One region of the Orenia marismortui DSM 5156 genome, then DNA from elsewhere that is predicted to be linked to it. Evidence: riboswitches for the same ligand, from Rfam matches in the RefSeq annotation. Region 1 holds a riboswitch; the other holds the start of a gene.
The links. A riboswitch is a leader RNA that binds a small molecule or an ion and turns the genes downstream of it on or off. The one in region 1 is predicted to bind FMN.
Positions count from the first base shown of each region.

Region 1 (3,425 bases):
GTGCAGTATCAATCAATAAAGAGCTAGTATCTAACTCTATATAAATAGATGATCTATACCTTTTATTCTTAGGATTATTAGATAAACAAGTAGAGCAACTACATCCTATAATTGGTACACCATGAGAAGTTCCTGTTCCTAAAAAAGTAATTTCCAAAAAAGCACCTCCATTAGAATAAAACTAAAATGAGACACCTATAATAACCGATAATAAGATAATTATCGTTAATACTATAGCAGATATTATTATTAAATCTTTATCAAATTTGATTTCTTGATTATTATCTTTTGTGTTCAGACCATTTTCTATAACCTTATTAGCTTTTATTTTTAATTCAGGCTCAACAACTAAATTACCATATATATTTGGCTTAAATTGTACTAATACATTATATCGATCCAACTCTTGATTAAAGTTAACTTCCACAATTTTACCTGTTAACTCTTTTTGATTATCTCCTAATAAATCAGCAATACTATTAGAAACCTCTCTTTGATCAGTAATTTTAACAAATATCTCATCACCTAAATCCAAGTCATCGATCTTCTTGCCTTTTACTGCTGAAATAACTGGAGTACACTTTAATTCAATATCTAAATTTAATTTTTCCTTAGATGTATTAGAGCTTTCTTCATCTAGCTCAACATCATTTAAATCAACCTCTTCTACTACTTTTAATTCAGGATAGATATTATTAAGTTCTTCTTGATTAATATAAGTAGTAGTCATCTTTAAATTTATCTGTTCCTGTATTATATCTTCAATATTCTCTTTTACTAAACCATTGAGTTCTTCAGTTTGCTCTAAAGTAGCTAGCTCTATCAAGTTTTGAATATCTAAGCTCTCTTTTAGCTTAGATTTAAAATCATCTGCTCGATAATTAGAATCATCATTTAATTCATCAATTTCTCCTCTAAATAAATTATGATTAAGATTAATATCCCAAATATCTTTATTCGATCCTAATAATAAGATCACTTTAGTTAATGCTTGCACTTCAAAATCTACAACAATATTCAAAAAACCATAATTTTTTATCCGACTACCATAACTGAATTTAGCCAAAATAATTAAGTAATTATCCTTAGAATTATTTGAAGACTGTAAATCAACTTCTAATTGCTCCTCTTCTCTGCCTTCTAAAGTAGATTTCATCTCTTCTGTTGTCATATCGCACCAACCTTTTTATACTTTATTAACTTTTATATTCTATAAAAACAATTAAATTCCCCCTTTAAAAACAATCCAATCATCAAAAAACCTCAAGTTTTTACTTGAGGTAAAAGATAATTTTTCAATTGTTGAATGAATATAATAACCCTTTCTCTCTTAAAAAATTAGCCAATTTTTTATAAATTAATAAAGTTAATCCTGAATTAATAAAAGATTTTATAATATTGAAGGGAACTATTCCTGGCAATAATATCTTTAATACTTCTTCTCGTGGAATACCATAAAAAACAGGGGTTAATAATGGATTAGCAATCGACATAACGATAGTCATAGCTATAGAACCCATCACCAAAGCATAAATAGCACCTTTTACTGTATGATGTTTTTGATAAATATAGCCTGCTACTACAACTAAGCTTCCTGTCGCAAGAAAATGCATAAAAGCACCAAAAGGTCCTCCTAAACCAGTAAATATAGCCATCAATAGAGACAATACTATAGTAGCACCTAGTCCAGCACTCGAACCATACAAAAAAGCTATGATCAAAATAGGTATATCCCCTGCTTCATAAAGTAAATAAGGTACTGTTGGGATAATAGGAAACTTAATAGCAACCATAAAAATTAAAGATAATGCTGATAACACACCAATATTAATAATTTTTTTCAAATCCATATTCTTCACCTCTCCTAACCAAGATTGTTAATCCTTATCTTATGCAAGTAAAAATTAATAGAATAAATATTATGATACTTCAGTAATAAGTGAAATCACTTATTACTGTTTAAGTATAATAAAAAGAAAAGACCCTAAGGAAGAATCCTCAGGGTCTTAAATGTTCTAATCTATAATTTCATAGTATCTTCTTTCATCCGGACTATACCGTCGGTACTGGAATTTCACCAGTTCAGCTTAAGCTAGTGGACTATCACCACCGGTCAGGAATTACACCCTGCCCTGAAGACAAATTTAATATTTTATTTTCCTACACTATTATTATACTTAAATTATCAAGCAATCACAAGAAATTTATTTAATTTTAAGTAATATAATAGATGGATAAAGCGACAGTTTCGGAGTTAGGCGTTAGGAGCTAGGACATAGAAAGATCTTACTAACTCCTATGACCTATCACCTAGCACCTAAAAGTGTCTCTTTATCCCCATTAACCGCTACTATCTATATTTATCTGACACTAATCCATTTACTAAAACGCTGGAATAATGTTCCCTTGATATTTTTCAATAATAAAGTCTTTTACTTCTTGAGAATTTAAAGCTTCTGCTAACTTCTTAATTGTAGGGTTATCTTTATCTTCTGTCCTTACTGCTAAGACATTGGCATAAGGTGAAGTAGCGTCCTCTTTAATGATTGCATCCTCAGCTGGTTTTAGTCCTGCTTCAATAGCATAATTGGCTGTAATTACTGCTGCATCGACATCCTGTAAAATTCTTGGTAATTGAGCTGCTTCTAATTCTTTAAACTCTAATTTTTTTGGATTATCTACAATATCAGCAGGAGTAGCTACCAATTCTACATCCTCAGCTAATTTAATTAATCCTGCTCTTTCCAATAATAATAATGCTCTTCCTTCATTTGTAGCATCACTGGGAATTGCTACTAGATCCCCTTTTGATAATTCATCTAAACTATCTATCTTATCAGAGTATAGTGCTGTTGGTGGAATATGTACCTTAGTAACCTCAGTTAAATCTAATCCTCTCTTCTCTTTAAAGTTATTCAAATAAGGTATGTGTTGGAAGTAATTAGCATCTATACTCCCATCAGCTAAGGATAAGTTTGGAGTGACATAGTCAGTGAACTCTTTTATCTCTATAGTAATTCCCTCTTTAGCTAAGATTGGCTTTACTACATTATTTAAAATAGCAGTATGAGGAACAGGTGTTACTCCAATCACTATCTTCTTCTCCATACTAGCTTCCTTTTTACCACAAGCAGTCAACACAATTACAGCAATCAACAAAATAGTTAGAATATTCAGACTTTTTCTCATATATATCTCCTCCTATACTTATAGTCTTATAATATTTTGGCGGCTACCAGCTAAAAGCCAGTAGCCAGGTTAGTCTGTTTAATTAAAATGCAGGTACAATCGCACCTTTATATTTATCTTTGAGATACTTTTTAACCTCTGGAGAATTTAATGCTTTAACTAACTTTTGTAGAACTTCATTATTCTTATCTTCTGCTCTTACAGCTAAGATATTAGCATAAGGCGATTCACTACCT
Region 1 is NZ_KB900620.1:248,336-251,760, forward strand. Features, by position in the region: gene OREMA_RS0110585 (MBL fold metallo-hydrolase) at 1-157, opposite strand, end outside; gene OREMA_RS0110590 (hypothetical protein) at 182-1,171, opposite strand; gene OREMA_RS0110595 (ECF transporter S component) at 1,296-1,850, opposite strand; FMN riboswitch at 2,032-2,144, opposite strand; gene OREMA_RS0110600 (MetQ/NlpA family ABC transporter substrate-binding protein) at 2,383-3,189, opposite strand; gene OREMA_RS0110605 (MetQ/NlpA family ABC transporter substrate-binding protein) at 3,272-3,425, opposite strand, start outside.

Region 2 (3,425 bases), on a different contig from region 1:
TCCTACTTGTAAATCTCCCAAACTAGAGTTTCTCATAGTTTCTGGCATCACATCTACACTAAACTCCTGATCATTAAATGAAGTTACTGTTAAACAGACTCCATTAGTTGCAATACTATCACCCAATTTGACATCCTTTAGCACTTCTTTAGCCTCAATTGTTAGTACAATAGACTTGCTTCCTCTCTTTATTCTTTTTACTTTACCTAATTCTTCTACAATTCCTGTAAACAAAACTATACCTCCTCTATGCTTAATACAATAGCCTATGTATCCAGGTGTTAGGTGTTAACACATCCTAAAAACCTATAACCTAACGCCTAACAACTGCTACTAGCTTCTAGCCACCAGCTAAAAACTCTACAAAGCTAACTTTAGAACTTAGTAAATATTATAATTTTTCAGAATTATTTAGCCAAATATTGCGGGTAAGCAACTATAAGAATATCATCTCCTAATTGTGTAATCTTCTTATCTACTAGTTTAATTCCCTCTTCTATTCTTTCTACTCCCTTTCCTCCTAACACAGGAATAGCATCTAAACCTCCAATAATCTTGGGAGCAATAAAATAATAAATTTTATCCACTAATCTTTCTTCTAGAAATGATGAGTTTACTCTACTTCCACCTTCAACTAATAAGCTAGTTATTTCCCGTTCACCTAATTTCTTTAATAATATATCCAAATCTACTAATCCTCTTTCACCAGCTTCAATTATTTCTACTCCTAAATTTTCTAATCTCATCTTCTTTTCTTTATTGGAAGTCTTAACAGTAGCTATAATCGTCTGTGCAGAAGAGTCTTGATTAATAACCTTAGCATCTAGAGGTATTTCTAAGCTACTATCTAAAATAATCCTAATTGGATCTTCTCCACCTTCTCCTAGTCTAGTAGTTAGTCTTGGATTATCAGCCAACACAGTCCCAACCCCAACTAAGATTCCATCAACTTTGTCCCTTATTCTATGAACTAAAGCACGGGACTCTTTTCCAGTAATCCATTTAGAATCACCGGTTTTAGTAGCGATTCTGCCATCTAAAGTCATAGCATTCTTTAAAATTACAAAAGGCCTGTTAGTTGTAATATATTTAAGAAATACCTCATTTAATTTCTTGGCTTCTTCTTTTAATAAACCTACCTCAGTCTCAATTCCTGCCTCATTAAGTAGCTTAATGCCATTTCCCGCTACCTTAGGATTAGGATCTTCCATAGCTATGACCACTTTCTTAACCTCTGCTTTAATTAATGTATTAGCACAGGGAGGAGTCTTCCCATAATGAGAACAAGGCTCTAAAGTTAAATAAACGATAGCCCCTTTGGCATCTTTTCCTGCTTCCCTTAAAGCATTAATCTCTGCATGAGGTCCCCCAGCATAATGATGATATCCTTGACCAACTATCTTCCCCCCTTTTACTATCACTGCTCCTACGAGAGGATTAGGAGTTGTCCTACCCTCTGCTTGTCGAGCCAGATCTAGTGCTAGCTGCATATAATCTTTATCGGTCATATTTTATTCTCCTTTTATTTTAAATCTTTAGATAATATTAGATTAACCTATTAATTTGTTATTCATAATAAAAAGGTTCTCAGAGAATATTCTCCGAGAACCTTAAGAAGCAAAGTTATATAAATAAGTATTAAAATCTCTTCTTCCATCCAGACTTTAACTGTCGGCTCTGGAATCTCACCAGATCTGCTTACGCTCGCGGGCTATTACCGCCGGTTAGGAATTGCACCTGACCCCGAAGAATTTATATTTTATTTTACCTTATGAAAATAATTATACTATATTATTAATTATAAAGCAAATCATATCTTGGAATAAAAATAATCTTAGTATCTACTAAATTATTGATTATTATAAAGTACTTATTTATTTGAAACTTTAAAACCCAATTTCCTTTAGATTAAAACTAATTATGAAATAGGCTATTTAGATTCAAGATCATAATAGCTTGTGTTTAGAATTAAATTAAAGGCATAATACTATTATCCCAATCATATTCTTGATTGGATAATTCTTCTTTGATTATTTTAGACAAAATCTTAATCCCCATTTCTATCTCCTTAGTAGTAACTGCAGCAATACTTAGCCTAAGTTTATTTTCTTCTCTCTGACTATTATAAAAGACCTGCCCTGGCGCAATATTTATCCCCTCTTTTAAGCCCTTATCATGTATCTTCTTCCCAGAAATCCCTTCTGGTAAATCCAACCAAACATTAAGACCTCCAAGAGGTGGATTAAAGTTAATTTCTACTGGTAAATTACTTTTTAAAGATTTAATCATAACTTCATATCTTTTTTGATAGGTCTTTTCCACTTTAGAAATTTGTTTTTCCCAAACTTCTTCTCTAAAATACAGGTCTAGTACCCGCTGTACTAATCCATCAGTAAAAATATCTGACATATATTTCGATAATAAAATATCATTAAAATATCTCTGAGGAATGATTAAAAACGCCAACCTTAAACCTGGCATAAATATTTTAGAAAAACTCTTAATATAAATTACCCTTCCTTCAGTATCTTGAGATTTTAACGACAATTTTTTATTTACTCCATAGTTCAAATCACTTAAACAATCATCCTCTATAATTAATAGATCATGCTCTCTAGCCAATTCTAGTATCTTATTCTTCTTCTCCTGGGAATAGCTATATCCTGTTGGGTTTTGGAAATTTGGCATTAAATAAAGAAACTTTGCTTTATTAACCTTTAATTTAGTCTCTAATTCTTCTATATTTATACCATCTGATTCAATTGTTATATCTACTATATTGGCCCTTCTGGATTTAAAAACAGATATAGCTCCTGGATAAGTAGGTCGTTCAACAAAAACAGTATCTCCATAGTCTAGAAAAGTCTTTGCTAAAATATCAATGCCTTGTTGGGCTCCAGAAACAATCTGTATTTCATCTAGCTTAGCATCTATATCATAGCTTTTAATATATTTACTAATCGAGTCTCTTAAAGGCATATATCCCTGACTCTTCTGATAACCAAAGGCATAACCTCCATCTCGATCTAAAACTTTATTGAGCAACCTCTTAAAAGGGGCTATAGGAAATAAATCTGGTGTAGGCGCAGCAGTAGCAAAGTTAATTAATTTATCTTCTTTAAGCATTCCTTTCTTATCTACAAATTTAGTATCTTCATCAATATAGATATCATCATCTAAGTATATTTCTTCTTCATCTTGAACTATCTCTTTTGGAGCGACAAAGGTTCCACTTCCCACTTTTTTATAAAGCAATTTCTCTTCTTCTAAAAGATTGTAAGCATTAACAACAGTTACATTATTAACTCCTAACTCTTTAGAAAATTTTCGAATTGAAGGTAATTTACTATGCTCCTTTAACTCCCCAATTTCAATTAACTCTCTTAATTGACTATATAGCTGGATATATAAATGTCTATTAGAAT
Region 2 is NZ_KB900623.1:455,615-459,039, reverse strand. Features, by position in the region: gene ribE (riboflavin synthase) at 1-234, opposite strand, end outside; gene ribD (bifunctional diaminohydroxyphosphoribosylaminopyrimidine deaminase/5-amino-6-(5-phosphoribosylamino)uracil reductase RibD) at 408-1,508, opposite strand; FMN riboswitch at 1,642-1,755, opposite strand; gene pdxR (MocR-like pyridoxine biosynthesis transcription factor PdxR) at 1,969-3,425, opposite strand, start outside.
Region 2: linked by a shared signal. The riboswitch ahead of ribD (bifunctional diaminohydroxyphosphoribosylaminopyrimidine deaminase/5-amino-6-(5-phosphoribosylamino)uracil reductase RibD) and the one ahead of OREMA_RS0110595 (ECF transporter S component) in region 1 are both predicted to bind FMN.